Regions from separate parts of the Cupriavidus sp. 8B genome, predicted to be linked through region 2. Evidence: predicted binding sites of a transcription regulator. Region 2 holds the regulator's gene; each other region holds the start of a gene.
The links. The regulator sigma-54, encoded in region 2, starts transcription at its own class of promoters, with help from an activator protein. The targets are predictions, from matches to a motif close to TGGCANGNAANCTGCTTT.
Positions count from the first base shown of each region.

Region 1: a site for sigma-54 is predicted at 1,815-1,832, ahead of atzF (allophanate hydrolase). Genes of this name have one in related genera too.
Region 3: a site for sigma-54 is predicted at 6,850-6,867, ahead of ACYP5B_RS35495 (pilin). Genes of this name have one in related genera too.

Region 1 is NZ_BAAILO010000201.1:81,367-91,066, reverse strand. Features, by position in the region: gene ACYP5B_RS19930 (transporter substrate-binding domain-containing protein) at 1-176, shown strand, start outside; gene ACYP5B_RS19925 (serine hydrolase domain-containing protein) at 224-1,501, opposite strand; gene atzF (allophanate hydrolase) at 1,876-3,735, shown strand; gene uca (urea carboxylase) at 3,749-7,348, shown strand; gene ACYP5B_RS19910 (class I SAM-dependent methyltransferase) at 7,383-8,231, opposite strand; partial or broken gene ACYP5B_RS19905 (family 2A encapsulin nanocompartment cargo protein cysteine desulfurase) at 8,447-9,682, shown strand.
Region 2 is NZ_BAAILO010000211.1:67,910-77,609, reverse strand. Features, by position in the region: gene ACYP5B_RS21340 (monovalent cation:proton antiporter-2 (CPA2) family protein) at 1-1,439, opposite strand, end outside; gene ACYP5B_RS21335 (KpsF/GutQ family sugar-phosphate isomerase) at 1,591-2,574, shown strand; gene lptC (LPS export ABC transporter periplasmic protein LptC) at 2,590-3,216, shown strand; gene lptA (lipopolysaccharide transport periplasmic protein LptA) at 3,271-3,915, shown strand; gene lptB (LPS export ABC transporter ATP-binding protein) at 3,962-4,747, shown strand; gene ACYP5B_RS21315 (RNA polymerase factor sigma-54) at 4,885-6,360, shown strand; gene hpf (ribosome hibernation-promoting factor, HPF/YfiA family) at 6,410-6,760, shown strand; gene ptsN (PTS IIA-like nitrogen regulatory protein PtsN) at 7,140-7,595, shown strand; gene hprK (HPr(Ser) kinase/phosphatase) at 7,631-8,602, shown strand; gene ACYP5B_RS21295 (PsiF family protein) at 8,778-9,101, shown strand; gene rapZ (RNase adapter RapZ) at 9,221-9,700, shown strand, end outside.
Region 3 is NZ_BAAILO010000380.1:80,932-90,631, reverse strand. Features, by position in the region: gene ACYP5B_RS35525 (DUF2946 family protein) at 1-584, shown strand, start outside; gene ACYP5B_RS35520 (M48 family metallopeptidase) at 610-2,328, opposite strand; gene moaC (cyclic pyranopterin monophosphate synthase MoaC) at 2,518-2,997, shown strand; gene ACYP5B_RS35510 (hypothetical protein) at 3,237-3,671, shown strand; gene ACYP5B_RS35505 (YMGG-like glycine zipper-containing protein) at 3,828-4,298, shown strand; gene ACYP5B_RS35500 (PglL family O-oligosaccharyltransferase) at 4,330-6,201, opposite strand; gene ACYP5B_RS35495 (pilin) at 6,306-6,782, opposite strand; gene ACYP5B_RS35490 (TerC family protein) at 7,163-7,858, opposite strand; gene sucD (succinate--CoA ligase subunit alpha) at 8,165-9,046, opposite strand; gene sucC (ADP-forming succinate--CoA ligase subunit beta) at 9,128-9,700, opposite strand, start outside.

The DNA.
Region 1 (9,700 bases), on a different contig from region 2:
CGCCGTCGGTGATCTGGCTGCGCAAGGGAGAAGCCGATACGCAGGCCGCCCTCGATCGCATCGTACAGGACTGGCATCGCACCGGCTGGCTGATCGAGGTCGAGAAGAAGAACGGCATGACGCCCACGCCGCTGCTGCGCCAGCTGCACGAGAAATTCCGCAAGATCCCCGCCTGAGGCATTGCCACGGCGGATGAAACCAGTACTTGCCCGATCAGCGGGATTCAGCGCGGCCTGGCGAGCAGGTACTTCGCCAGCGCGTGAAACGCCGGGATCGTCGTCGGGTCGTTGGCGGCATTGCCGGCCACCGGGTTCGATGCGTAGCGCACGATCACCATCTCGGCCTTCGGGTCGACATAGATGCGCTGGCCATGCACGCCGCGGGCCATGTAGGCGCCGTGCTCGTTATGGGTGACCCACCACATGTCGCGATAGCTGCCGCCCGTTAGCAGCGGATAGTCGGCCTTGGCAAACGCGGCCTTGTCGCCGCCGCGGCGGATGTCGTCGATCACCGCCTTGGGCAGGATCTGCTGTCCGTTGAACTTGCCGTCGCGGCGCAGCATCTCGCCAAAGCGCGCCAGGTCGCGCAGGCCGGTGTTCAGGCCGCCGCCGGCAAAGGGCGTGCCGATGGAGTCGATGGTGAAGTACGCATCCTGCTCCGCGCCCAGCCGGCGCCAGATACGCTCGGACAGCAGCTCGGCCACCGAGCGTCCGGTCACGCGTGCAATGACCCAGCCCAGCGCATCGGTATTGACAGTCTTGTAGCCAAACGCCGCGCCATGCTCGCCTTGCGGCTGGATGGCCTGGAGCGATTCATAGTAATTGCGCGGACCGGTGTAGTCCTTGGGCTTGGGCAGCGGGCTGCCCGCCTGGGCGTGCATCCAGACCTCGGCGTCGGGGTCCGCGTAATCCTCGCTGTATTTGAGCCCCGTGGTCATGTCCAGCACCTGGCGCACCGTGGCATTGCCGAATGCCGATCGGGCCAGCTCCGGCACGTAGTCCGCCACGCGCTTGCTCGCATCCAGGCGGCCTTCTGCGACCAGCATGGCGCCGAGCGTGCCGATGACCGACTTGGTGACCGACATGGCCGCATGCTGGCCGTCGTCCCTCAGCGCGCCAAGGTAGCGCTCATAGACGATGCGCCCGCGCTGCAGCACCACGATGCCATCGGTGTAGTTGGCCGCCAGGGATTGCGCCCAGGTCATCGGCTGGGTGGCGCCGATCGGCAGGAACTGCAGCGCGTCGATATCGGTGCGCAACGCGCGCGGCAGCGGCACCGGCGTGCCAAGCCCGCGCGAGACGTTGACGGTGGGCATCAGCTCCCGGAAGTGCGACACGCTCCAGCGCAGGGCGGGGAATTGCCAATAGCTGCCGTCGTCGAAGCGTACCGTGCGCTCGGGCGGCGGTGGCGCGCCTTTCATCCAGCCAAGGCCGGCGGGATCGCTGGCGGCGGCGTCGGGCACCGATGGCACCGGTGCATCGGCGGCCCATGCCAGAGGCATCAGCCCGAAACCGCAAAGGGCCAGCGCGATCGCCGCGCGGCGGGGAACGCCGTTGCTCATCTTCAAGACCACCTCCAAAAGTCAAAGGGCTCTCATGCAAGCAGCCCCGGGCAATATAAACCATGCAATAACGGAGCCGGCCTATGACGCACCACATTGCGGCGTCGTCCTGCCCACAGGCACTGATTTAGGTCCACGCGCGCCGCCCCATGGTGCGGCGCGCCTGGGTGCCCTGCATGCGTCTTCGGCCCGCGAAGGCGCGCTGATCCCCAATTTCCCCGATTGGTAAGAGGAATTTATTTTTCTTCTTACATGGCATGTCTCCTGCTTTGTTGGTCTGCACGCCTTCATGTATACAACCCGGGATACAAGCGATGACCAGCAAGACTCCTCTGCGCCGATCCGCCGCCAGCCTTGGCAGTTGCCGGACCCTGCCTGACTGGCAACAGCTTTACAAGACGCAAGGCGCCTCGCCGCTGGACGCGCTCGCCCCGTTCCTGGACCTGGACGCAGGCGATCCGGCCTGGATCGCGCGCCTGGATGCGGCACGGCTGCAGTCCCAGCTGGCTGCGCTGGAGGCTCGGGTTGAAGAGGCGGGCGGCAAGCTCGATGCGTTTCCCCTCTACGGCGTGCCGTTCGTGGTGAAAGACAACATCGACGTGGCAGGGTGGCCCACCACGGCGGCGTGTCCCGCGTTTGCGTATGTGGCCGAGCGCGATGCCGGCGCGGTGGCGCGGCTGCGGGCGGCCGGGGCCATCGTGGTGGCCAAGGCGAACCTGGATCAGTTCGCCACCGGCCTGGTCGGGGTGCGCTCGCCCTATGGCGCGGTGCCCAACAGCTTCGATCCGGCGTACGTCAGCGGTGGCTCCAGCTCGGGCTCGGCGTCTTCCGTGGCGCGCGGCTGGGTGCCGTTCTCGCTCGGGACCGATACGGCAGGCTCCGGGCGCATTCCCGCGGCATTCAACAATATCGTAGGCCTCAAGCCGACGCGGGGTTGGCTGTCCAGCGCCGGCGTGGTGCCGGCCTGCCGCACGCTGGACTGCGTTTCCGTGTTCGCGCTGACGGTCGACGATGCCGCGCTGGTGGCGGAGATCGCCGGCGGCTTCGACCATGCCGATCCTTACTCGCGCAGCTATCCGCTCAGCGCGCCTACCGCGCTGGCGCCATCGCCCGTGCTGGGCGTTCCCGATCAGCTGGCGTTCTTTGGCGATACGCAGGCGCAGGCCAGTTTCAAGCAGGCGCTGGCGGACTTGCAGGCCATGGGCGCTAAGCTGGTGCCCGTTGATTTCTCGCCATTCGCCGAGCTGGCCGCGCTGCTCTACCAGGGGCCGTGGGTGGTTGAGCGCTTCCTGGCGGTGAGCCAGCTTCACGCCAGCCGGCCGGACGCGATCGATCCGGTCGTGCGCGCCATCGTCGAGGAGGCTGGCCGCTATAGCGCCATGGATGCGTTCAACGCCGAATACCGGCGGGCGGCGCTGACCCGCTCGATCCACGTAGCGCTGGCCAAGGTCGACGCGCTGGTGGTGCCGAGCGCGCCGTCGATCTATACGCTGGCCGCCGTGCAGGACGATCCGATCCGCCTGAACGCGCGGCTTGGCACCTATACCAACTTCACCAACCTGGCCGACCTGTCGGCGCTGGCGTTGCCGGCCGGTGCGCGCGAGGACGGCCTGCCGGCCGGCATCACGCTGGTTGCCCCGGCTTGGTCGGACCGCGCGCTGGCACGTCTTGGCCGGCAGTGGCAGGCGGCGCAAGCGCTGCCGCTGGGCGCCACCGGGCGGCCTTGTCCCGTTGATGCCCAGCGCGCTACGCCCGTCACGCCAGGGTCGGTCCGGCTGGCCGTGGTCGGCGCCCATCTCAGCGGCATGCCGCTCAACCACCAGCTGCTCACGCGCCACGCGGCCTTTGTGGAGGCATGCCGCACTGCGGCTTGCTACCGGCTCTATGCGCTGGCGGATACGACGCCGCCCAAGCCCGGGCTGGTCCATACCGGCGCGGGTGAGGGCGCGCCGATCGAAGTCGAGCTCTGGGATGTGCCCCTGGCCAGTTTCGGCGCGTTCGTGGCGGAGATTCCTGCGCCGCTTGGCATCGGCAAGCTGATGCTGGAAGACGGCCGGCAAGTCGCCGGGTTCATCTGCGAGCCCCGGGGCCTGGAAGGCGCCCGCGATATCACGGCTTTTGGCGGCTGGCGCGCCTATCTCGCCAGCAGCAACGTCCGCGTTAGCGCCAACTGACCCGGGAGCCGCGATGTTCCATACCGTACTGATCGCCAATCGTGGCGAGATCGCCGTGCGCGCCATCCGCACCTTGCGTGCCCTGGGGATCAAGAGCGTGGCCGTGTATTCGGATGCCGATCGCAATGCCGCGCATGCCCGGCTGGCCGATGTGGCCGTGCCGCTTGGCGGCGAGCGCGCGGCGGATAGCTACCTGGTGGCCGAGCGCGTGCTGCAGGCTGCGTTGGATACCGGCGCGCAAGCCGTGTTTCCGGGCTACGGCTTTTTGTCGGAGAGCGCGGAGTTTGCGAAGGCCTGTGACGCGGCGGGACTGGTCTTCATTGGCCCGACGCCGCACCAGCTCCGCGAGTTTGGCCTGAAGCACCGTGCGCGCGAGCTGGCGGCGCAGGCGGGGGTGCCGATGACGCCGGGCACTGGCTTGCTCTCCAGCCTGGAACAAGCCCTGCGCGAGGCCGGGCGCATCGGCTATCCCGTCATGCTCAAGAGCACCGCCGGTGGCGGTGGCATCGGCCTGTCGCGTTGCGCCAACGACGCTGAGCTGAGCGCGGCCTTTGACAGCGTGCAGCGGCTGGGCGAGCAGTTCTTCAAGGATGGCGGGGTCTTTATCGAGCGCTGCCTGGACCGGGCGCGGCATATCGAGGTGCAGATCTTCGGCGACGGCGCGGGCCGCGTGGTGGCGCTGGGCGAGCGGGATTGCTCCACGCAGCGCCGCAACCAGAAGGTGGTGGAGGAAACCCCGGCGCCGCATCTGAGCGAGGCAACGCGCCATGCGCTGCATCGGGCCGCGATCCAGCTGGGCGAATCTGTCAGCTACCGGTCTGCCGGCACGGTGGAGTTCATCTACGACGTGGAGCAGGAGGCGTTCTACTTCCTCGAGGTCAACACCCGGCTGCAGGTGGAGCATCCCGTGACCGAGCTGGTCACCGGGCTGGACCTGATCGCCTGCATGCTGAAGGTGGCGGCGGGCGATGCGCTGGACTGGGACGCCATCTCGCGGCCGCCGCAGGGCGTGGCCATGGAGGTGCGGCTCTATGCGGAGGATCCGCTCAAGCAGTTCCAGCCCTCGCCGGGCACGCTGACCGAGGTGGTTTTTCCTGATGGCGTGCGCGTCGACGGGTGGGTCGAGACCGGCACGCAGGTGTCGGCCTTTTACGATCCGCTGCTGGCCAAGCTGATCGTCCACGGCCCCACCCGCGAAGCCGCGCGCGAAAAACTCGCGGCAGCGCTGGCCGCCACGCGCCTCTGCGGCATCGCCACCAACCTGGACTACCTGCGCCAGATCGTCGACTCGCCCGAGTTCTCCGCGGGCCGGGCCTTCACGCACATGCTCGACAGCTTTCCCTACGCGCCGGCAGTCATCGAGGTGATGGAGCCTGGCACCTACACCAGCATCCAGGACGTGCCCGGCCGCATGGGTTACTGGCATGTCGGCGTGCCGCCGTCCGGGCCGATGGACGACTACGCTTTCCGGCTGGCCAACCGCATCGTTGGCAATCACCCCGGCGCCGCCGGGCTCGAATGCACGCTGGTGGGGCCACGCCTGCGCTTTCACAGCGCGGCCCTGGTGGCGCTGACCGGCGCGCCTTGCGCAGCGACGCTCGACGGGATGGATGTCCCGTTCTGGGCGCCGATCAGCGTAGCCCCGGGACAGGTCCTGGCGCTCGGCAAGGCCACGCAAGGCTGCCGCACCTATCTTGCCGTGCGCAATGGCTTTGACGTGCCGGTCTACCTTGGCAGCCGATCCACTTTCGCGCTCGGGCAGTTCGGCGGGCATGCCGGGCGCACGCTGCGGCCAGGCGATATGCTCCCGATCGGCCAGCCGCATCTGGCGGGGTCCGGCATCGAAGCACCCATGACGCAGCCGCAGGCGGCACCCGCGGCGCTGATGCCGGCCTACGGCCAGCATTGGGATATCGCGGTCCTGTACGGCCCGCATGGTGCCCCGGATTTCTTTACGCCGGCCTCCATGGAGACGTTCTTCGCCACGGACTGGGAAGTGCACTACAACTCGAACCGCCTCGGCGTGCGCCTGGTCGGGCCCCGGCCCGAATGGGCGCGGCGCGATGGCGGCGAGGCGGGGCTGCACCCATCCAACGTGCACGACTGCGAATACGCGATCGGCGCCATCAATTTCACCGGCGACTTCCCGGTGATCCTTACCAACGACGGCCCGAGCCTGGGCGGCTTTGTCTGTCCTGTGACGGTCGCCAGAGCGGAGCTGTGGAAAGTCGGCCAGGTCAAGCCGGGCGACCGGATCCGCTTCCGGCCAATCAGCTTCGATGCCGCGCGTGCCCTGCAGGCGGCCCAGGACCAGGACATTGCCGGGCTGCGGCAAACAGCGCGCGCGCCATCGCTGCCGGCGCCGGCGCGTGCCACCGCCATCCTCGCCGGGCGCGCGGCCAGCGGGCATCACCCGGCCATTGCCTACCGTCAGGCGGGCGATGGCTACCTGCTGCTGGAGTACGGCGAGAACGTGCTCGATATCGGCCTGCGGCTGCGGGTGTACCTGATGATGGAAGCGCTCAAGGCGCAGCCGGTAGACGGCGTGCTGGAGCTATCGCCCGGCGTGCGCTCGCTGCAGGTGCGCTACGACGGCCAGCGCATTCACCAGGCGGCCTTGATCGAGGCGCTGCTTGCCATCGAGGCCAGCCTGCCGGACGTGGCCACGCTGAAGATCCCCACGCGCGTGGTGCACCTGCCGATGGCCTTCGAGGACGCCGCCACGCTGGATGCCGTGCAACGCTACCGCGAGACGGTCTGCGCGGATGCGCCGTGGCTGCCGAACAATGTCGACTTCATCCAGCGCATCAACGGCCTGGCGCATCGCGACGAGGTGCGGGACATCGCGTTCTCCGCGCGCTATCTGGTGCTGGGGCTGGGGGATGTCTACCTGGGCGCGCCCTGCGCCGTGCCGCTTGATCCGCGGCACCGGCTGCTGACCTCCAAGTACAGCCCGGCACGCACCTTTACTGCGGAAGGTACCGTCGGCATCGGCGGGGTTTATATGTGCATCTACGGCATGGACTCCCCGGGCGGCTACCAGCTGATCGGGCGCACGCTGCCGATCTGGAACAAGTTTCTCAAGAACCTGGTGTTTGAGCCGGGCGCGCCGTGGCTGCTGCGCTTCTTTGACCAGGTGCTGTTCTACCCGGTGGCAGAGCCGGAACTGGACCGGCTGCGCGAGGACTTCCGCGAGGGGCGGGCCACGGTGCGCATCGAGCACGATGTCTTCGACTATGCCGCGTACCGCCAGTCACTGGTGGACAGCGCGGACAGCATTGCCGCTTTCCAGGCACGGCAGCAGGCGGCATTCAGCGCGGAGGTTGCGCACTGGAAAGTCCATGAGGCCAACGCCGCGCCCATCGAGGTTCCGGCCGCCTTGCTCCATGACGAGCTCGACGGTCACGCCGTGACGGCGGAGATGAGCGGCAGCGTGTGGAAGGTGCTGGTGCAGCCGGGCGAGCAGGTGCGGGCTGGACAGCCGCTGCTGGTGGTAGAGGCAATGAAGATGGAATTGACCGTGCGGGCACCCGTGGCGGGGACGTTGTCGGCCATGCGTTGCCGTGCGGGCTCGACGATCAAGGTAGGCGACCGTCTCGCGTCGATCGCCTGACCTATCGCCTGACCTATCGCCTGACAGGCGCGGCTCAGCGCGGCTTGATGAACTTCAGCGTCATGCGATCCGATTCGCCGATGGCCATGAAGCTCGCGCGGTCGCGCTCGCCGCCGCGCAACGTGGGCGGCAATGACCACACGCCATCGGGATGGTCGTGGTCGTCGCGCGGGTTGGCATTGATCTCGCTGCGCCCGGCAAGCGCAAAGCCTGCCGCGCGGGCGTGGTCGATCACATAGTTCTCGGTGACGTAGCCGGTGGCGATCATCTGCTCCAGCGACGTGCCCGGCGCGGCCCGGTGCTCCTCCACGCCCAGCACGCCGCCGGGCTTGAGCACGGCGTAGAAGGCGCGCAGGCTGTCGTCCAGGTGGCCGTCCTTGATCCAGTTGTGGATGTTGCGGAAGGTCAGCACCAGGTCGGCACCACCCGGCGGGGCGATATCGGTAAAGGCGTGCACCGGCAGCGTGCCGACCGTGACCTTGCCATAGCTGGCCGGGTCCTGCGCCAGCTTTTTCTCGAAGTTCGCCCTTGAGCGCTTGCCTTCTTCGCTCGCGTTCGGGGCGCTCACATCGTAATGGGCGGCATAGAGCTTGCCGTGGTCGCGCAGCACCGGCGCCAGGATCTCCGTGTACCAGCCGCCGCCCGGCGCAATCTCGATCACCGTCTGGTCCGGCTGCAAGCCGAAGAACTGCAGGGTTTGCAGCGGATGGCGATACACGTCCCGGGCCTTGCTGGCGGCGCTGCGCTGCGGGCCGGCAATGGCGGCGGCGAGTGCGTCGTCGCCGGTGGCGGGCGCAGCGTTGGCCGCGCAGGCCAGCGTGCCGGCCGTTGCCAGCAGCAGGGCTTGCCGCACGAAACGGCGCCGGGCAGGGGAGGGAGTCATGGCATTCCTTGCTGAAGGTGAGTGGTGGCTATCCGTAGCCGCCCCTGAATCTGGATGCAGCGCGGCCGGTTTGTCAAGCCGGCTGGCAACTGCGCCCCGGTTGCCGCCTGCCGCGCAGGAGGAAGCGTCTTTGGAAATGCGTTTTTATTCGTTCTCAATCCCGCGGGCAGGGCACGTACGGCCATGGGCGCGGGCAGGAGGAGACGTTGCCGTGGGCTTCGTCCTCGGCGCGCGTGCCATTCGACGTCAACGCCGTCCGCCGCGATTTCCCGATCCTGCAGGAACGCCTCAACGGCCGCCAGCTGGTCTGGTTCGACAACGCTGCCACCACGCACAAGCCGCAGGCGGTGATCGACCGCATCTCGTACTTCTACGCGCACGAGAACTCCAACATCCACCGCGCCGCCCATGCCTTGGCCGGGCGCGCCACGGATGCCTACGAGGCGGCGCGCAGCAAGGTGCAGCGCTTTATCGGCGCGTCCTCGCCGGACGAGATCATCTTCGTGCGCGGGACCACCGAGGCCATCAACCTGATCGCCAAGACCTGGGGCGTGCAGAACGTTGGCGAGGGCGACGAGATCATCGTCTCGCACCTGGAGCATCACGCCAATATCGTGCCGTGGCAGCAGCTTGCCGCTCAGACCGGGGCGAAGCTGCGGGTGATTCCGGTGGACGATTCCGGGCAGGTGCTGCTGGACGAGTACCGCCGGCTGCTGAACGACCGCACCAGGATCGTGTCCGTGACCCAGGTCTCGAACGCGCTGGGTACCGTAGTGCCGGTGAAGGAAATCGTGGACCTGGCCCACCGGGCAGGCGCCCGCGCGCTGGTCGACGGCGCGCAGTCGGTCTCGCATATGCGGGTGGACGTGCAGGCTATCGACGCGGACTTCTTCGTGTTCTCGGGCCACAAGGTGTTCGGGCCTACCGGCATCGGCGTGGTCTACGGCAAGCGCGAGGTGCTGGAGGACATGCCGCCCTGGCAGGGTGGTGGCAACATGATTGCCGACGTGACCTTCGAGCGCACCGTGTTCCAGCCGCCGCCCAACCGCTTCGAGGCCGGCACAGGCAATATCGCCGATGCGGTAGGGCTGGGCGCCGCGCTGGACTATGTGGAGCGGGTGGGGATCGAGAACATCGCCCGCTACGAGCACGACCTGCTGGAGTACGCCACCCACCTGCTGCAGCCCATCCCGGGCGTGCGGCTGGTGGGCACGGCGCGCGACAAGGCCAGCGTGCTGTCCTTCGTGCTCAAGGGCTTTGAGCCCGAGGAAGTGGGCCGCGCGCTCAACGAGGAAGGCATCGCCGTGCGCTCCGGACATCACTGCGCGCAGCCCATCCTGCGGCGCTTTGGCGTGGAGGCCACGGTGCGGCCGTCGCTGGCCTTCTACAACACCACGGACGAGGTGGACCGGTTGATCTCAGTGGTCAGGCGGCTTTCCGGGCGCCACTAGGGGCCAAAAACGCGGGGC
Region 2 (9,700 bases):
ATGATCAAGGCAGCCGCGCGATGCAGGCCCGCCGCGATCAGCGCTTCGCGCCGGCCGGCATCGCCGTACACCACCGTGTCGCCCGCGCCGGCGGCTTCGCGCACGCGGTCCGGGTCGAGGTCCAGCGCCACGTAGGTGATGCCCTCGCGCTCCAGCATTTGCGCCAGGTTCTGGCCGCTGCGGCCAAACCCGCAGATGATGGCGTGCTTCTCGGTTTGCAGGCTCTGCGCCGCGATGCGCGTCATGTTGAGCGACTGCATCAGCCACTCATTGGCGGTAAAGCGCAACACGATGGCGTCGCTGTACTGGATCAGGAACGGCGCCGCCAGCATCGACAACAGCATCGAGGCTAGGATGACCTGGATCAGCACGGGATCGACCAGGTTCAGGCCGTCGATCTGGTTAAGCAGCACGAAGCCGAACTCGCCGGCCTGCGCCAGGCCCAGGCCGGTACGGATCGCCACCCCCGGGCGCGAGCCGAACAGGCGCGCCAGGCCGGAGATCAGGACCAGCTTGAAGACAATGGGCACCGCCAGCAGCGCCAGCACCAGCCACAGGTGGTCGAGCACCACATGGATATTGAGCAGCATGCCGATGGTGACGAAGAACAGCCCAAGCAGCACGTCGCGGAAGGGCTTGATGTCCTCCTCCACCTGATGGCGATAAGGCGTCTCGGAGATCAGCATGCCGGCCATGAAGGCGCCCAGCGCCATCGACAGGCCAAGCCGCTCGGTCAGCGCGGCCATGCCCAGCGTGACCAGCAGCAGGTTGAGCATGAACAGCTCCTGCGAGCGGCGCGCCGCCACGATGTGGAACCAGCGGCTCATGAAGCGCTGGCCGACGAAGAAGATCAGGCTCAGGGCCACCACGATCTTCACCGTGGCCAGGCCCAGCGCCATCATCAGGTCGCCAGGATCGCGCGAGAGCGCCGGGATCACGATCAGCAGCGGCACCACGGCCAGGTCCTGGAACAGCAGGATGCTGATGATATTGCGCCCGTGCTCGCTTTCCAGCTCCAGGCGCTCCGACAGCATCTTGGACACGATGGCGGTGGACGACATGGCCAACGCCCCGCCCAGCGCCACAGAGGCCTGCCAGGACAGCGGAAACAGCCAGTTGAATGCCCAGCTCGCCGGGATCACCGCCAGCAGCGACAGCACCACCTGCGAGCCGCCCAGCCCGAACACCTGCCGCTTCATCGCCTTGAGCTTGCCCAGGCTGAACTCCAGGCCGATCGAAAACATCAAAAAGACCACGCCGAACTCGGCCAGGTACTTGGTCTGCGCGGTATCGCGGGCCAGCCCGAGCGCATGCGGCCCGATCAGGATGCCGACGACCAGGTACCCCAGCATGGGCGGCAACTGCAGCATGCGAAAGGCGACCACGCCGAACACGGCGGCGGCCAGCAGGACTAGGGTAAGGTCCAGCGGAGAGTGCATCGACAGGGTCAGGGTACGCCGCCCCGGGCACCGGGCCGGCCCGGTGCGGGCGACCCTGCCGGTGGATTACGGCAAGCGCGATGGCCTCTCCGGCCGCCCGATCCCAGGAACAGCCCAAGCGCCATCGCATTCGTTGGTATACTTCGTCGCCATGATAGCTAATTTCAATGCGGATCGAGCACTTCGGCTCGCTCGCGAGACCCTCCAGATCGAAGCCGACGCCGTCGCCGCCCTCGCAGGCCGCCTGGACGACGGATTCGCGCAGGCCGTGCAACTGACGCTCAATTGCAGCGGACGCGTGGTCGTGTCCGGCATAGGCAAGTCCGGCCACATTGGCCGCAAGGTCGCGGCCACGCTGGCCTCGACCGGCACCCCCGCGTTTTTCGTGCATCCCGCCGAGGCCAGCCACGGCGACCTGGGCATGGTCACGCGCGACGATGTGCTGATCGCCTTTTCCAATTCCGGAGAGACCGCCGAGTTGCTTTCGATCGTCCCGATCGTCAAGCGCATCGGCGCCAAGCTGATCTCCGTGACCGGGAACCCCGCCTCCACGCTGGCCAAGCTGGCCGATGCGCACCTCAATGCCGGCGTGGAAAAAGAAGCCTGCCCGCTCAACCTGGCCCCGACCGCCAGCACCACCGCCGCACTGGCGATGGGCGACGCGCTCGCGGTGGCCGTGCTGGATGCCCGCGGCTTCGGCGAGGAAGATTTTGCCCGCTCGCATCCAGGCGGCGCGCTCGGGCGCAAGCTGCTGACCCACGTGCGCGACGTCATGCGCAGCGGCAACGCGGTGCCCAAGGTGCGCGAGAGCACGCCGCTGGCACAAGCCCTGATGGAAATTACCCGCAAGGGCATGGCCATGACCGCGGTGGTTGACCCGGACGACCGCCTGATCGGCGTCTTCACGGACGGCGACCTGCGCCGCCTGCTCGAAACCCCGCGCGACTGGAAGACCGTACCCATCAGCGAGGTCATGCACCGCACGCCGCATACCGTCGGGCCGGACCAGCTGGCCGTGGAAGCCGTGCAGGTGATGGAGGCGAACCGTGTCAACCAGATGCTGGTGGTCGACGCAGAGCGGCGCCTGGTCGGCGCGCTCCACATCCACGACCTGACCCGCGCCAAGGTCATCTGAGGCCAGCCAATGCCTATGCGGGAAATCCTGTCCTCCCTGAGCCGGCTTGCCATGCGAGCGCTGCCCCTGCTGCTGATGGCGCTGGTGGCGGGCAGCACCTTCTGGCTGGTGCAGGTCAACTCCCCGAAGGAAGCGGACACCGGGCCGGTCGGCAAGAAACATGAGCCGGATTACTACATGATCCGTTTTTCCGCGACCGAGCTTGCCGAGGACGGGAACACCAAGCTGCGCTTTACCGGCGACAAGATGATCCACTTCGAGGACGACCAGACCTACGAGGTGACGCGCCCGGCCATGCGCTCCTACGAAATCGACCGCCCGCCCGTCACTGGCCACTCCGATCGCGGCACGATGAACGCGGAAGGCTCGGTCATCGACCTGTTCGGCAATGGCTTCATCGTGCGCGCCCAGGGCACCGACCCCGCCAAGGATCCGAAGATGACGGCCGCCTCGGAGTATTTCCAGGTGCTGGTCAACGATGACATCGTCAAGACCGACAAGGCTGTCAAGCTGACCCGCGGCCCGTCGGTGATGACCGCCAACGGCCTGATCTTTAACAATGTCACTCGCGAAGTACAATTGCTGGGTAACGTACGCGGCACCATCATTACGGTGCCGCCGCCGGCAAGTCCCGCGAAGTAGCCCTGAAGCCGCCCGCGGGCTCCAGCCGCCCGCGTCAACCGCCATCACGCCAACATGAATCCATTCCTGACGACTTCGTCCTGTCGCCGCCGCAGCACGGCCGCTTTGCTGACGCTGGCAGCCGTCCTGGGCCTCGCGCTGTCCGCGCCCGCCAGCGCCGAAAAAGCCGACCGCGAAAAGCCGCTGGTCCTGGAGGCCGACAATGCCAGCTACGACGACGTCAAGCAGGTTTATGTACTGACCGGCAACGTGGTGCTGACCAAGGGCACCATGGTGCTGAAATCCGACGCGGCCGAAGTCCGTACCGATCCCGAGGGCTACCAGTACGCGGTCGCGACCTCCAAGGGCGGCAAGCAAGCCTATATCCGCCAGAAGCGCGACAACGTCGACGAGTACATCGACGGCTGGGGCGACCGCATCGAATATGACGGCAAGCAGGAGCTGTCCAAGCTGATCGGGCGCGCCCGCATGGCCCGCCTGGCCGGCGCCAAGCTGGTCGACGAGATCCGCGGCGCGGTGATCACCTATGACAGCCGCAACGAGTTCTATACGGCCAGCGGCGGCGCCGAGAACGCGACCGCGGGCAGCCCGTCCGGCCGCGTGCGCGCCGTGCTGTCGCCGCGCCAGGAGCAGCCCGCCAGCGGCGGCGCAGCCAACCCGCTGCCGCTCAAGCCGGCACCCGCCCCCGTCAACCCCTGACCTGACGCCGCCACGCCCCCAATCCACGGATTCTGCCTTGACCTTCATGACCGCTACCCAGACCGCACCGTCCCAGCCCGCCACCCTGAAGGACAGCAGCACGCTGGTCGTGCGCCACCTGAAGAAGCGCTACGGCTCGCGCACTGTGGTCAAGGATGTGTCCCTCGACGTGAAGAGCGGCGAAGTGGTCGGGTTGCTCGGCCCCAACGGCGCGGGCAAGACCACGTCGTTCTACATGATCGTGGGGCTGGTGGCGCTGGACGAGGGCGATATCGTGCTCGACGACAAGCACATCAGCGGCCTGGCCATCCATGAGCGGGCACGCATGGGCCTGTCCTACCTGCCGCAGGAAGCCTCGGTGTTCCGCAAGCTCAATGTGCAGGAAAATATCCGCGCGGTGCTGGAACTGCAGCTCAACGATGGCAAGCCCCTGGGCAAGGCCGAGATCGAGCGCCGGCTGGACACCCTGCTGGATGACCTGCAGATTGCCCACCTGCGCGACAACCCGGCGCTGTCGCTGTCCGGCGGCGAGCGCCGCCGCGTGGAAATCGCCCGCGCGCTGGCCTCCGCGCCGCGTTTCATCCTGCTTGACGAGCCCTTCGCCGGCGTCGACCCGATCGCGGTCGGCGAAATCCAGCGCATCGTCAGCTTCCTCAAGGCGCGCAATATCGGCGTGCTGATCACCGACCACAACGTACGCGAGACGCTGGGCATCTGCGACCACGCCTACATCATCAGCGAGGGCGCGGTGCTGGCGTCCGGCCAGCCTGAAGACATCATCGCCAACGAGTCGGTGCGCAAGGTCTACCTGGGCGAGAACTTCCGCATGTAAAGGCGCGCGCGGCGCCTGCCGCGCATCGGCCCCCCGGGCGGCTTCGGTGTCGCCTTTCATCCTTCAAACGATCATGCGACGCCAGCGATAGCAATTTCCGTTCCACCAGTACGGAAGTTGGGCATAAAATAGGTCGCATGAAACCGTCGCTACAGCTCCGCCTCTCGCAGCATCTCGCGCTTACGCCGCAACTCCAGCAGTCGATCCGGCTGCTGCAACTGTCCACGCTTGAACTGCAGCAGGAAGTGGAACAGGCGCTGACCGAGAACCCCTTGCTCGAGCGCGAGAACGACTGGCTCGACAGCCCGTTGCGCGTGTCCTCGGACGGCTCGGTGAACCTCCAGAGCGCGCCCGCGCCAGCGCCCGCCGATGGCCAGGGCACCAGCGAAAACCGCCCCGATGGCGCCCCCGAAGCCGACGACAGCTATTCCGACAGCAACGAGGATTACGGCAACGACTGGAGCCTGGACGATTTCGCCCGCCGCCCGCAAGGCGAAGACGACGAAAAAACACCGATGCAGCTGCGCGACGCCGAGCCCACGCTGCGCGAACACCTCATGGAGCAGCTGGCGCCGCTCAAGATTTCCCTGCGAGACAAAGGGCTGGCCATCTTCCTGGTCGAATCCCTGGACGATGACGGCTACCTGAGCGCCACGCTCGAGGAAATCTGCAGCGAGCTGCCGGAGGAGCTCGAGTTCGAGGTCGACGAGATCCAGGCCGTGCTTACGCTGCTGCAGAGCTTCGATCCACCGGGCGTCGGGGCGCGCAACGCAGCCGAGTGCCTGGCGCTGCAACTGCGCAGGCTCAAGCATCCGCAGCGCGAACTGGCGCTGAGCATCGTCACCAATCACCTGGAGCTGCTGGCGGTGCGCGATTACACGCGCCTGAAAAAAGCCCTGCAAGTGGACGAGCCGGAACTCAAGGCGGCGCATGAACTGATCCGCTCGCTCGCGCCCTATCCCGGCCATGCCTACAGCCGGCCGGAAGCCGACTTCGTGGTACCCGATGTTTTCGTTCGAAAGTTGAGCGGCGGATGGATCGCCCATCTCAACCCGGATGTGATGCCGCGGCTACGTATCAACGACATGTACGCGCAGATTTTGCGCGGTGCAAAAGGCGATGCCGGCGCGGCGGGACTGCAGCAAAAGCTGCAGGAAGCACGCTGGTTGATCAAGAATATCCAGCAGAGGTTCGACACGATATTGCGCGTCGCACAAGCCATTGTCGAACGTCAAAAGAACTTCTTCACCCACGGTGAAATTGCGATGCGCCCCTTGGTTTTGCGGGAGATTGCCGATACACTGGGTTTACACGAGTCCACCATCTCTCGGGTGACTACCAATAAGTACATGGCAACGCCGATGGGGACTTTCGAGCTGAAGTATTTTTTCGGCTCTCACGTATCCACAGAAACCGGCGGCGCGGCCTCATCAACGGCAATCCGTGCGTTGATCAAGCAATTGATAGGAGCCGAAGACGCTAGGAACCCCTTGTCCGACAGCCGGATTGCCGAATTGCTCGGCGAGCAAGGCTTTGTGGTAGCACGGCGTACCGTTGCCAAATACCGCGAAGCGCTCAAGATTCCCGCGGTCAATCTCCGTAAGACTTTGTAGCCGAGCTGCATCGCCTGCCTGATGCAGCTCTTTCAGAAGGAGAAACGCTATGAACTTCAAGATCAGTGGACACCACTTGGACATCACGCCCCCTCTGCGTGAGTACGTGGAAACGAAACTGGAGCGTATCGTCAGGCATTTCGATCAAGTCATTGGCGTAAGTGTGCTGCTCTCTGTCGACAATACAAAAGAAAAGGACCGGCGGCAGTACGCGGAAATCAATCTACATCTCAAGGGCAAGGACATCTTTGTCGAAGCGCATCATGAAGACCTGTATGCCGCTATCGACGCATTGGTCGACAAGCTCGACCGGCAGGTGATTCGCCACAAGGATCGCGTGCAAAGCCACGACCGTGAAGCGGTCAAGTACCAGATGGCCGCATCCCAGATGCAGCAATGACCGTGCCTGGCGGCCCACATACCGGGCCGTCGGTGTCAGTCCATTGAAAACGGAATCAAGCCGCGCCCAGCGCGGCTTTTTCGTTCCAGCCTCCCCCCTTCGGGCCACGCAGGGGATTCCGCAACGCATATGTACCGGTGTATGCTGTGCCATACATAGTTGATTTGCCTGGCCATTTCCGTGCATGCGGCACCGCTTCAGCGCCTCGGCTATTGCAATGCACAAAGCGGCAGCGGGCCTGCTCTATAATGGCCAGACGCCCGACACCGGCATGGGGACACCCGGTGGAAACATCGGGCCTTGGTTTTTATCTTCTTTCCGCCCGGCGGGACGCCTCCTTGCCCCGGGCCTGCTTTCTAGAAAACCCTGCGCATTCCACATGAATCGTTTGGCTAAATTGCTGCCACCCGGCAACATCAACCTCGACGTCAGCGTCACCAGCAAGAAGCGCGTGTTCGAACAGGCCGGGCTCCTCTTCGAGAACAACCATGGCGTTGCGCGCGCGACCGTGACCGACAACCTGTTCGCCCGCGAGTCGCTGGGGTCCACCGGCCTTGGCGCCGGGGTTGCGATCCCCCACGGCCGCATCAAGGGACTGAAGCAGCCGCTGGCCGCCTTCATGCGCCTGGCCGAGCCGATCCCCTTCGAGTCGCCCGACGGTAAGCCGGTAGCGCTGCTGATCTTCCTGCTGGTGCCCGAACAGGCCACCCAGCAGCATCTGGAAATTCTCTCCGAGATCGCCCAGTTGCTGTCCGACCGCGAGATGCGCGAAGGACTGGCTACCCTGCCCACCCCCGACGACGTGCACCAGTTGCTGACGCAATGGCACCCTTGATCCGCCACTGAAAGCCCGTCCCTGAAAGCACCCGAATGGAACTCACTGGCGTCACCTCGCAGTCGATCTTCGACGACAACGCAGCCGATATCAAACTCTCCTGGGTAGCAGGACTGGAAGGCGCGGACCGGGCCTTCGATGTCGAGTTTGCGCGTGAAGCCACGTCGGCGGCCGATCTCGTCGGCCACTTGAACCTGATCCACCCGAACCGGATCCAGGTGCTGGGCAAGCCCGAAATCACGTATTACCAGCGCCTCGACGACGAGATGCGCAAGCGCCAGATGGGCGAGCTGATCCTGTTGGAGCCGCCGTTCCTGGTGATCGCCGACGGCATGGAGCCGCCGCCCGACCTGGAACTGCGCTGCACGCGCTCGTCCACCCCGCTGTTCACCACGCCGGTGTCTTCCGCGGCGGTGATCGATCACCTGCGCCTCTACCTGTCCCGCATTTCCGCGCCGCGCGTGACCATGCACGGCGTGTTCCTCGACATCCTCGGCATGGGCGTGCTGGTGATGGGCGAATCCGGCCTGGGCAAGAGCGAGCTCGGCCTGGAACTGATCTCGCGCGGACATGGGCTGGTGGCGGACGATGCCGTGGATTTCGTGCGCCTCGGGCCGGACTTCATCGAGGGCCGGTGCCCGCCGCTGCTGCAGAACCTGCTGGAAGTGCGCGGCCTGGGCCTGCTCGACATCAAGACCATCTTTGGCGAGACCGCGGTACGCCGCAAGATGAAGCTGAAGCTGGTGGTGCAGCTGGTACGCCGCAACGACGGCGAATTCGAGCGCCTGCCGCTCGATTCCCAGTATCTCGACGTGCTCGGCCTGCCCATCCACATGGTCAAGATCCAGGTGGCGGCCGGCCGAAATCTCGCCGTGCTGGTCGAGGCCGCCGTGCGCAACACCATCCTGCGCCTGCGCGGCATCGACACGCTGCGCGACTTCATGGACCGCCAGCGCGCCGCGATGCAGGCCGATGTCGCATCGCGGGGCCAGGGTCGGCTACTCTAGGTCTGGCAGCCCCGCAAAGGGGCTGTTTTCAATTGCTTACATCCGGCCGCGCTTCGATCGTCAACGTCATCGGGGCATAGGCCGTTTTGTGCAGTAATGGGCATTGGGCCCAGCCCCGAGTTGCCGAGCCGACAGGCCAGCAGCCATGAAGTTTTCCACAGCCAGGAGAGCAAGCATGAAAAAATTGATCGCGATGTGCGTGCTGGTAGCCCCGCTTTTTGCCACCGGCGCCTTCGCCCAGAATGCTCCGGCCGCTGCACCTGCGGCACCGGCGGCCCCTAACACCCAGCAGGACAAGATGAAGGCTTGCAACACGCAGGCCACCGGCAAGAAGGGCGACGAGCGCAAGGCCTTCATGAGCAATTGCCTGTCCAACAAGCCCGCGGCCGCACCCGCCAAGAACAGCCAGCAGGAAAAGATGAAGACCTGCAACGCGCAGGCCACCGGCAAGAAGGGTGACGAGCGCAAGGCCTTCATGAGCGATTGCTTGTCCAAGTAAGCTGCCGGCATCACTTGCGGCGCGGACGTGTAAAAATGGCGAACCTCTTCGGTTCGCCATTTTTACTGGCGCGTCGCCGTCATGACGGCGTCATCACCTGATGTTATGCTTGTCACGCTATGCGCATCATACTTATCACCGGGATCTCCGGCTCCGGCAAATCCGTTGCCCTGAACGTACTGGAAGATGCGGGCTATTACTGCGTCGACAACCTGCCGGCTCAGTTTATCCCGGAGCTGGCCAAGTACCTCGCGGCGCAGGGCTACACCCATCTGGGCGTCGCCACCGATATCCGTAGCCGCGAATCGCTGGACGAGTTGCCCGGCACGCTTCGCGACCTCGCCTCCGAGCACCAGGTGCGGGTGGTCTTCCTGACCGCCAATACCGATGCGCTGGTGCAGCGCTATTCCGAGACGAGGCGGCGCCATCCGCTGTCGATGCGCGCGGCCATGGCTGGCCTCTCGGAAAATCCCAAGAACGAGAATCCTGCGGATAGCGCCGCCGAGGCCACATTCAACGACACCTCGCTGATCGAGGCCATCGAGATGGAGCGCGAGCTCCTGAGCCCGCTGGCGGAGGCTGCGCACCGCATCGACACC
Region 3 (9,700 bases), on a different contig from region 2:
CAGTCAAGCAAGCCATGGCCCGCTGGCCCAACGTACCCAACTGCTACGGCTGGCTGGCGCTGGACCGGCGTGGGCAATGGCGCATACGCAACGAGTATGCCCAGCAGCACGGCCTGTCCGGCGACCCGATCCGCCACGAGGCGCTGATCGCCTTTATCGAGCGCAACTACCAGCCCGACGAACGCGGCGCCTGGTATTTCCAGAACGGCCCGCAGCGCGTGTTCGTGTCGCTGGCCTATGCGCCGTGGATCGTGCGGCTGCACCAGGGCAAGCTACACACCACCTCGCAGCGTGCCTTCACGCTGCATGGCTGCCATGCGGACGAGCACGGCAATGTGGTGCTGGCGGGCACGGTGGAAGGCGAGAGCGGCGGCGGCCTGCAGGCCGCGCTGCTGCACGACCATGATCTCGATGGCTTCAGCAGCGCCTGCACCTGGCACGGCGAGGCCTGCGGCGGCAACCTCGGCGTGTTTCATTTCAATGGCGCCGACGTGCAGGTCGAGCCGATCGCAGAGGACGAAGTGCCGGCGCGCTACGGCTTTGTGCGCCAGCCGCAACCGCCCGCGGGGGAACAGGCTGCCTGAGTGACGGCGCCAGTGCGCCATCGCGTCAGTTAGGCATGCCCTTGTTGTCCTGCTTTTCCTCGCGGTACTGGCGCTCCAGCTGGTGCAGCCGCGCATCGACTTCCGACAGCGTGTAGAAATCGCCGTCGCCCGCCTTGCGCGCGATCTGCAACTGCTCGATGGCGGCCTGGTAGGCGCCATCCACCGCGTATTTCTCCGCCAGCGCCTGGTGTTGCTGCACCCGCCGGCCCTGCGCGGCGTAGGCCCGCGCCAGCATGTCCCACCACTCGGAGCGTGCGATCTCCTCACGCGTGCGCTCGCGCAGGAAGGTCACTGCCTGGTCCATCCGGCCGGCGCCGAGCAAGGTCGCGGCATAGCTCAGCGCCACCGCGTGCGACAACGGGAACGCTTTCATCGACGCCACCGCCTGGTTCAGCGCGTCCTGCTGGCGTCCCTGCGCGCGCGCCAGCTCGATCGCCATCACATCCAGCATGGGGCTGCCCGAGGTAGCGCTTGGGATCGTGCCGTACAAGCGGCGGGCTTCGGCCAGCGACTGCTCGGCCGCGGCGTTGCGGCCCAGCCGCTGCTCGGCGAACGCGATGCCGTAGTAAAGCGCAGGCAGGCGCGCCGGCGAGGCTGCCGCCAGCTGCGTCTGCAGCGCCGCGCGCGCGTTCTGCAGATCGCTCGGCGTGGTTTCCTGCAGGATGCGGGAGCGCATCCGCGCGAACTCATACTCAGGCGTGCTCGCCACGCGGCGCACGGCCACATGGCTCACGCGGTCCTGCATGTCGGCGATCCGCTCGGAGGTAAGCGGGTGGGTGCGCACATACGACGGCATCGAGCTCTCCGAAATCCCCACCACGCGCTGCAGCCGCTTGAAGAAGTCGGGCATGCCCTGGGGGTCAAACCCCGCCGCGGTCATGATCTGGAAGCCGACCCGGTCCGCCTCGCGCTCGGCGCCGCGCGAGAAAGACAGCTGGTTGGACACCGCCGCAGCCTGCCCGCCCATGGCCAGCGCCGCGGCCGCGTCGCCGCTCTTGGTGGCGGCCAGCCCGGCCAGCACCATCGAGGCCAGCGCGATCCACATCGACTGGTCCTGCGTGGTGATGCCGCGCGCGATATGCCGCTGCATCACGTGGCCGATTTCGTGGCCGAGCACCGAGGCCAGCTCGGATTCGGTATCGGACTGCACCAGCAGGCCGGTGTGCACACCGATATACCCGCCGGGCAGCGCAAAAGCGTTGATGCTGCGGTCGCGCACCGCGAACAGCTCGAAGCCCGTGGCAAAGGTGCCGGCGCCGGTGGAGCCGGAGATGTTTTGCCGGCGCGCCGCCTGCACCAGCCGATAGCCAAGCGCGTTCAGGTAGTCGGCCAGCAGCGCGTCGGACACGTAGTCCGGATCGCGCCGGATCTCGCGCATGATGCGGTCGCCCAGGCGCCGCTCCATGTCGGGCGTGAGCGACGCGGTGGACGGATCGCCCAGGTCGGGCAGCTGCACGCCGGAGGTCTCCACCACGGTGTTGTTGCTGCGCAGGCCAAAATCGGATTTCTGCCCCGCCTTCACGCTGCGGTTCAGGTTGTCATAGACCTGGTCGCCGCCGTCGCGGCTGTCGCTCTCCGGCGCCGCCGCCGCCGCCGCCGCCGCGGTACGCGTGGGGTCGTTCAGCAGCAGGCGTTGCTGGGGCCAGGCGGGCAGCGCGATCGTCAGCGCCACCAGCGCCGCGAGCGAGCGGCGGCCAAGGCCCCCGGGAGGCCTGGAAGACATGAGGCGCGCCCGTCGGGCGGGCAAGGTGAGCGCTCCGGCGAGCGTTTGGTTCTTACGCATGTTGCTATGATAGCGGCCTGCGGAAGCCATTCCCATCGGGCGTCGCCCGGTCTTGCCACGCACCGCCCCGGCATACGCGGCAAGCGCATCCGTCACGCATTCATTCCCGCCATCCGCCAGGTCCACGCCATGAGCCAGCTCACCCATTTCGATTCCGCCGGACAAGCCCATATGGTCGACGTCGGCGCCAAGGCGCACAGCCACCGCGTGGCCATCGCCACCGGCACCATCACCATGCTGCCCGCCACCTTTGCGCTGGTGCGCGACGGCACGGCCAAGAAGGGCGACGTGCTAGGCATTGCGCGCGTGGCCGCCATCATGGCCACCAAGCGCACCTCCGACCTGATCCCGCTATGCCACCCGATCTCGCTCACCAAGGTGGCGGTGGACTACACGCTGGACGAGGCCAGCGCCACCATCCGCTGCACCGTGCGCACCGAAACCCACGGCCAGACCGGTGTGGAGATGGAAGCGCTGACCGGCGTGCAGGTGGCGCTGCTGACCATCTACGACATGTGCAAGGCGGTCGACCGCGGCATGGTGATGGGCGACGTGAAGCTGCTGGAGAAGCATGGAGGGAAGTCGGGGGATTGGGTCTCAGGCACCTGAGCAGGACGTCCGGCACGCACCGCATGTGCCTGATCCGCATCGCCACCGCGAGTCGCCTTTCTTACCAAACCTGACACAGTCTTACGCCAGAGCCGCTTCCGCTGTAACAAGCGTAACGCCGCATTTCGCCAGCAGGCGTCACATCGCGGGCTACGGCAAATTGGTATTCAATGCAATCTAGGGGGCGCGAACTGCGCCGCCGGCGGGACCACGTTCCGCGTCGATCCAAGGTGGGCAACATGAACGGGCGTAGGGTTGGCCAGCTCTTGCTGGTGTTGGCAGCGCTGGGCGCGAGCGGTACCGCGCTGGCGGGAAGAGGCGGCGGCTGGCACGGTGGTGGCGGATGGCACGGCGGCGGTGGCTGGCACAGCAGCGTAGGCGTCTACATCGGTCCCGGATTTGGCTACGGATACGGGTGGGGCTACCCCTACCCGTACTACTACCCGCCCGGCTACGCCTACGGTCCCGCGGTCGTCGGGGTACCTGTGTCGCCGCCGCAATACATCGAGCAGGGCCAGGACGGCACGATGGAAATGGACAGCGGCGGTGTCGCGGCACCCGTGCCCCAGCAGCAGGCGTTTTGGTATCGCTGCGCGCGGCCGGATGGCTACTACCCGTACATCAAGGCTTGTCCCGGCGGCTGGCATAAGGTGCCGGCACAGCCACCCGCCTAGCGTCTGACGCCTGGCAGGGCAGGTACGCTGAATGCCCGAAACGCCCACGGCGCGGCGAGCAATCGAAGACCAAGGTATCGAGGTGCCGAGATGAAAGTCCTTAACCACGTCAACCGCCCCAGCCTGCCAATCCTGCTGAGCCTGCCGCTCGCGGCGATGGTGCTGGCCGGGTGCGCCGTGATGCCCAATGGCCCCAGCGTGATGGTGCTGCCGGGCACCGGCAAGAACTTCGACCAGTTCCGGGCCGACGACAATAGCTGCCGCCAGTACGCCTTTGGCCAGGTAGGGGGTGTGACCGCCAACCAGGCGGCCACCAATAGCGCGGTAGGCAGCGCCGTGGTGGGCACCGCGCTGGGCGCGGCGGCCGGGGCGGCCTTCAATGGCGGCTCGGGCGCGGCGGTGGGCGCAGGTGTCGGCCTGCTCACCGGCGCGGCGGTCGGGGCAGGCAATGCCCAATATGCCGGCTACGGCAGCCAGCGTCAGTACGACACAGCGTATGTGCAATGCATGTACGCAAGCGGCAACCGGGTGCCGGTCTACGGGCGCATGGCCTCAACCCCGCGTCCGGCTGCCGCGCCGACGTACTACTATCCGCCGCCCCCGCCCCCGGGCTACGCGCCGCAATAGCCCTGGGTGGCGCGGCCCGGCTCAGGGACGCTCACTCTGCTTTGTGTTTGGCGCGCAGCTGCACCCAGTCGCAGAAATCCCGCGGCCGCGCCGCGGCGTCGACTTCAGCGCAGCCACGGGCGAGTGCCGCGAACTGGTTAGCCTCATCCCCCGCGAAGTAAAAGCGCAGGCGCTCCAGCCATGCACGGGCCTGTACCGGGTCACCGGTCAGCGCCATCAGCCAGGCAGTGCGCGAGATCAGCGTCGGCGTCGGCAGCAGGTGCACCGCGGCGATATGGGGCCCGAGCAACTGCGCCGCGTTCTCCGGCGTGATCTTCGCCTCCTCGATCGCGTCCGACGCGGCCGCTTGCCGGAACCAGAAGTTCGGCATCGGCAGTGCGGCCCGGCGCTCGGCGCGTGCGTACTCGCGCGCCTCGGCACGCCGGTAGTCTTGCCACATGGTGGCCAGGATGGCCGCCGCCACGCCAGCGAATACCACGCCCGCCAGCACGGCAAACCTGCGCGGCACGCGCAGGCGGCCGAAGCCCGATGGCTCCAGCCAGCCCAGCAAGAAGCAGAACGGCAGCACGAAATACAGGTAGTGCAGCGGGTACTCCAGCATGGAATGCGCACACAGCATCGCCAGCCAGGCCAGCACCAGCCCCGTCTGCGCGCGCTCGGGCGCATCCCCGCGCCACAAGCGCTGGCGCGCCACGCGCCATAGCCATGCCAGCAGGCTCAGGAACACACCCGCCGCGCCGATCACGCCCGTCTTGGCCAGCATGTCGAGCACAGCATTGTGCGCATGCAGCGACATCTCCACTTTCACGCCCACCTGCGCGAGCTGCTGGAACTGTGCCCAGCCGTATTCGCCCCAACCCACCCCAAGCCACGGATGCGCGCGGAACATCGCCCACGCATGCGTCCACATCGCGGCGCGCCACGAGAGCTGGTCGGCCCCCTGCATCTGCGCCACGGTATCGAAAAGGCGCCAGTCCATTGCCTGCCCGGCGCTCTTGATCGCCGGCTGCAGGATCAGCAGCATCACCACCATGGCCACCGCGGCAAACGCCAGCCCCGCGGGCCGCCGCATGGGGTTGCGCCCAGCGTGGCCGGCGCGCTGCATGGCACCCGCGAATCCGCCCGGGTCGCCCGGACCGCCAAACGCCGCCCCGCCCCGCGCCAGCCAGGCAGCGACCAGCGCATAAATCGAAGCCAGCCCCACGTGCAGCACGCCCGTGCGCGAGCCGGACAGCACGATGCCGCTCACCAGCAGCAACGCCGCCGCCAGCCAGGCCGGCGCCCGCAACCACCCGCGCGCCGCCAGCCAGACCCCCGCCGCCAGCGCGATGCCGGCAACCGTAGCCTGGTGGTTTGGCTGGTTCAGGTTGCCCCACAGGCGGCGGTTGTCGTCGTAAAAGTAAGTGGACACCATCCCCAGCGTGTCCGGCTCCAGGCCGAATACCTGCACCCACTGTGCCAGCGTGCCCAGCAACCCGGCCACCAGCCAGGCGATGGCCAGCACATCGACCATCGTCTGGCGCTCCACGGGCGTTGCGGCACGGCCCTGGCGCCAGGCTGTCCACATCACCGCGCCAGCCAGGGCCAGCGATAGCTCGGTGATCAGCCGGCTGCCCGACACATCGGCCATGCCGGTCAGCGTTTGCGTGACACCGGTGGCGATCAGCCAGAGGGGGAAAAGGAGGATCCAGGGGAATTGGGCGGGAGCAGCGTTGTAGGCCGTGCTTCTGCCCTGCCGCAGCGCCGGGGCGCCCAGAAGGATGACAGCGAGCGCGAACAGCAATGCCGAGGTCCATTCGCCGTAGAAGGTGGCGAGGGGGAGCGTGTGCCGGGAGACCAGTAGCGGCAGCGTGACGGCTACCGCGAGGAAGCTGAGAGGGATGGCTGACCGGGAGGGCAGCATGTGGGGCGCCTTGTTATGCCTTTTGGGCCGAAGGCGGATGATAGCTTGGAGAGTGGGTAAAGAAAAAGCGCCCGAAGGCGCTCTCTTGGGCAACAAAGCGTTTATCAGACGCCGGTTTGAGCCTTACTGCAACCGGCACCGGAAGTTGCAGCCCCCCAGGTCACGGCGGCAGGCGTGATGGTCGGTGTGACAGTCACTTTACAAGTTGCGCCCAGCGCGCCGGCAGCCGTAATCACAATTGCCCCAGCCGTGTAAGCCACAGTCCCATTCGTTGGCGTCGGCATCGCGGTGAACCCGCCGCCGCCAGCGCTCGCCAGCCCGGCAGCGCCTGACGCGTCGCATGGGCTGGCCACGGCCGTCTGCGCATTATTTTGGATGCACTCCGCAATTGCCTGCTTAAGACTGGCGATGGACGTGATGTTGTCTGCCCAACGCGCACGCGTCACGTAGTCCTGATACTGCGGAATAGCGATCGCAGCCAAGATACCAATAATCGCAACCACGATCATCAGTTCGATCAGCGTGAAGCCCTTCTGAGCTCGGCGGCCCAGTTTTTTCAGTTGTTGAACCCGTTGTTGCATGATTGACCCCTCGAAGGAATTTTGGATACAAATAGAAACATTTTGTTTCATGTGATGCTGTAAGTTCTTAGCAGTTAGCGTGCCAGCGCCGACAAGCCTTGATGTCTCGTCGGCGAGTGACAATTTTCGCCACTTAGGACCATTCCTAACGCTGATCAGGCGCAAATTTTGTCACTAAGTATGACGCGGAGGGTCAGTAAACCGCTGTTCTGGCTTAAGTCAGTCTGCAACCGCACTGAAGTCACAGCCATGTTTGCTGCATGCCCTGCACTACAGCCCAAAAACAAAACGGGCGGCTCCCGGGCCACCCGTCTGTCTAGTGGCGCCCCAACGGGGCGCCATCTCACCTGTAATCCCGTCCTAAGACGGGTCAAAGCCTATCAGGCCGTCTGTGGCGCTCGCCTATTTAGCAGCTTGCCAACCACCACCACCAGCGCGGCGCCGATCGCGCCAAACACCAGGTGGGCATGCGGCACATGCATTTCGAACCACGCAGCGTCCACCGGGTCGCTGACCAGCATTTCACCCGCGAGGTAACCCAGCAGCGCGGCGCCCAGCACGATGATGATGGGGAAGCGGTCCATGACCTTCAGCAGGATGGTGCTGCCGAACACGATCAGGGGGATCGACAGGCCCAGGCCCAGGATCAGCAGCATCAGCTGGCTGCCTTCCGGTCCCTTCTGCGCGGCGGCGGCTACGGCCACCACGTTGTCGAGCGACATCACCAGGTCGGCGATCAGGATGGTGCGGATCGCGGCCCAGATATTGTCCTTGGCCGAGTGGCCTTCTTCGTCGTCGTCGCCGGTGAGCAGTTGCACGCCGATGTAGACCAGCAGGATGGCGCCGACGATCTTCAGGTACGGCAGGCTCAGCAGCTTGACCGCGGCTACCGTCAGCACCACCCGCATGATGATGGCGGCGGCGCTGCCCCAGAAGATGGCCTTCTTCTGCTGGGCGGGCGGGAGGTTGCGGGAGGCCAGCGCGATCACCACGGCGTTGTCGCCGGAGAGCACGATGTTGGTCAGGATAATGGATCCCAACGCGATCCAGAAGGCAGTGGAGGACAGCAGTTCCACGGTAAAGCTCCTCGAGTTTCTTAAATTATGATTCTAACGCCACATAGCGCTGCCAAAACCTGCGGCGCCCATGGAATTTCGGATGTCTGAGTCTTCAGACATGAAGATTTACCGTATCAAGCTTTCGATTCGGTTTCAATCGGCATGTCACGCACCTCGGGAGATACCCTAGGTGACGGTACTCCAGAATGACATGCCCCCGCACGAAGGCGGGGGCACGGAGGGTCGATGCGCGGTTGCAGTCATGCGAGCGCGCCGGCCCGGCAATCCTTCCCGCCCGGAAGGCGGGACGGATGCTTATCGGTATTACAGGATCGACTTGAGCAGGCGAGCCATTTCCGACGGGTTCTTGGTGACCTTGATACCGCAGGCTTCCATGATTTCCAGCTTGGCTTGCGCCGTGTCGGCACCGCCCGAGATCAGCGCGCCGGCGTGGCCCATGCGCTTGCCCGGAGGCGCGGTCACGCCAGCGATGAAGCCAACCACCGGCTTCTTCATGTTTTCCTTGATCCAGTAAGCCGCATTGGCTTCGTCCGGACCACCGATTTCGCCGATCATGACCACGGCGTCCGTTTCGGGATCGTCGTTGAACATCTTCATGATGTCGATGTGCTTCAGGCCGTTGATGGGGTCGCCACCAATGCCCACTGCCGACGACTGGCCCATGCCCAGCGCGGTCAGCTGACCCACTGCTTCATAGGTCAGCGTGCCCGAGCGCGACACCACGCCGATGCGGCCCTTGCGGTGGATGTGGCCCGGCATGATGCCGATCTTGATTTCGTCAGGCGTGATCAGGCCCGGGCAGTTCGGTCCCAGCAACAGGGTCTTCTTGTTGCCCTTGGCCATCTTGTCCTTGAGCTCCATCATGTCGCGCACGGGGATGCCTTCGGTGATGCAGACCACCAGGTCCAGGTCAGCGTCAACGGCTTCCCAGATGGCGGCAGCGGCGCCTGCGGGCGGCACGTAGATCACGGACACGGTGGCGCCGGTGGATGCCTTGGCATCCTTGACGCTTGCGTAGATGGGAATGCCTTCGAAGTCTTCGCCGGCTTTCTTCGGGTTCACGCCGGCAACGAAGCAGTTCTTGCCGTTGGCATAGTCGCGGCAGCCACGGGTGTGGAACTGGCCGGTCTTGCCGGTGATGCCCTGGGTAATGACCTTGGTGTCTTTATTAATCAGAATCGACATGCTGTAATCCTTTGCTTGGCTCAAAGCAGCGCGCGAAGGCCTGGCCCCGGCGCGCTGCTGGCGTTCGTGTTCGCGTCTGGCTTACTTGCCCGCGGCAGCAGCCACGACCTTCTGGGCGGCTTCTTCCATGGTATCGGCAGCGATGATGGGCAGGCCCGAGTCGGCCAGCATCTTCTTGCCGATCTCTTCGTTGGTACCCTTCATGCGCACGACCAGCGGCACGGACAGCGACACGGCCTTGGATGCAGCGATCACGCCTTCGGCGATCACGTCGCAACGCATGATGCCGCCGAAGATGTTGACCAGGATGGCCTTCAGGTTCGGGTTCTTCAGCATCAGCTTGAAGGCTTCGGTCACCTTCTCGGTGGTGGCACCGCCGCCCACGTCCAGGAAGTTGGCCGGCTCGCCGCCGAACAGCTTGATGGTGTCCATGGTGGCCATGGCCAGGCCGGCGCCGTTCACCAGGCAGCCGATGTTGCCGTCCAGCGAGATGTAGGCCAGGTCGAACTTCGACGCTTCGATTTCAGCCGGATCTTCTTCGTCCAGGTCGCGGTAGGCGACGATTTCCGGGTGACGGAACAGGGCGTTGGAGTCGAAATTGAACTTGGCGTCCAGCGCGATCACCTTGCCGTCGCCGGTCAGGATCAGCGGGTT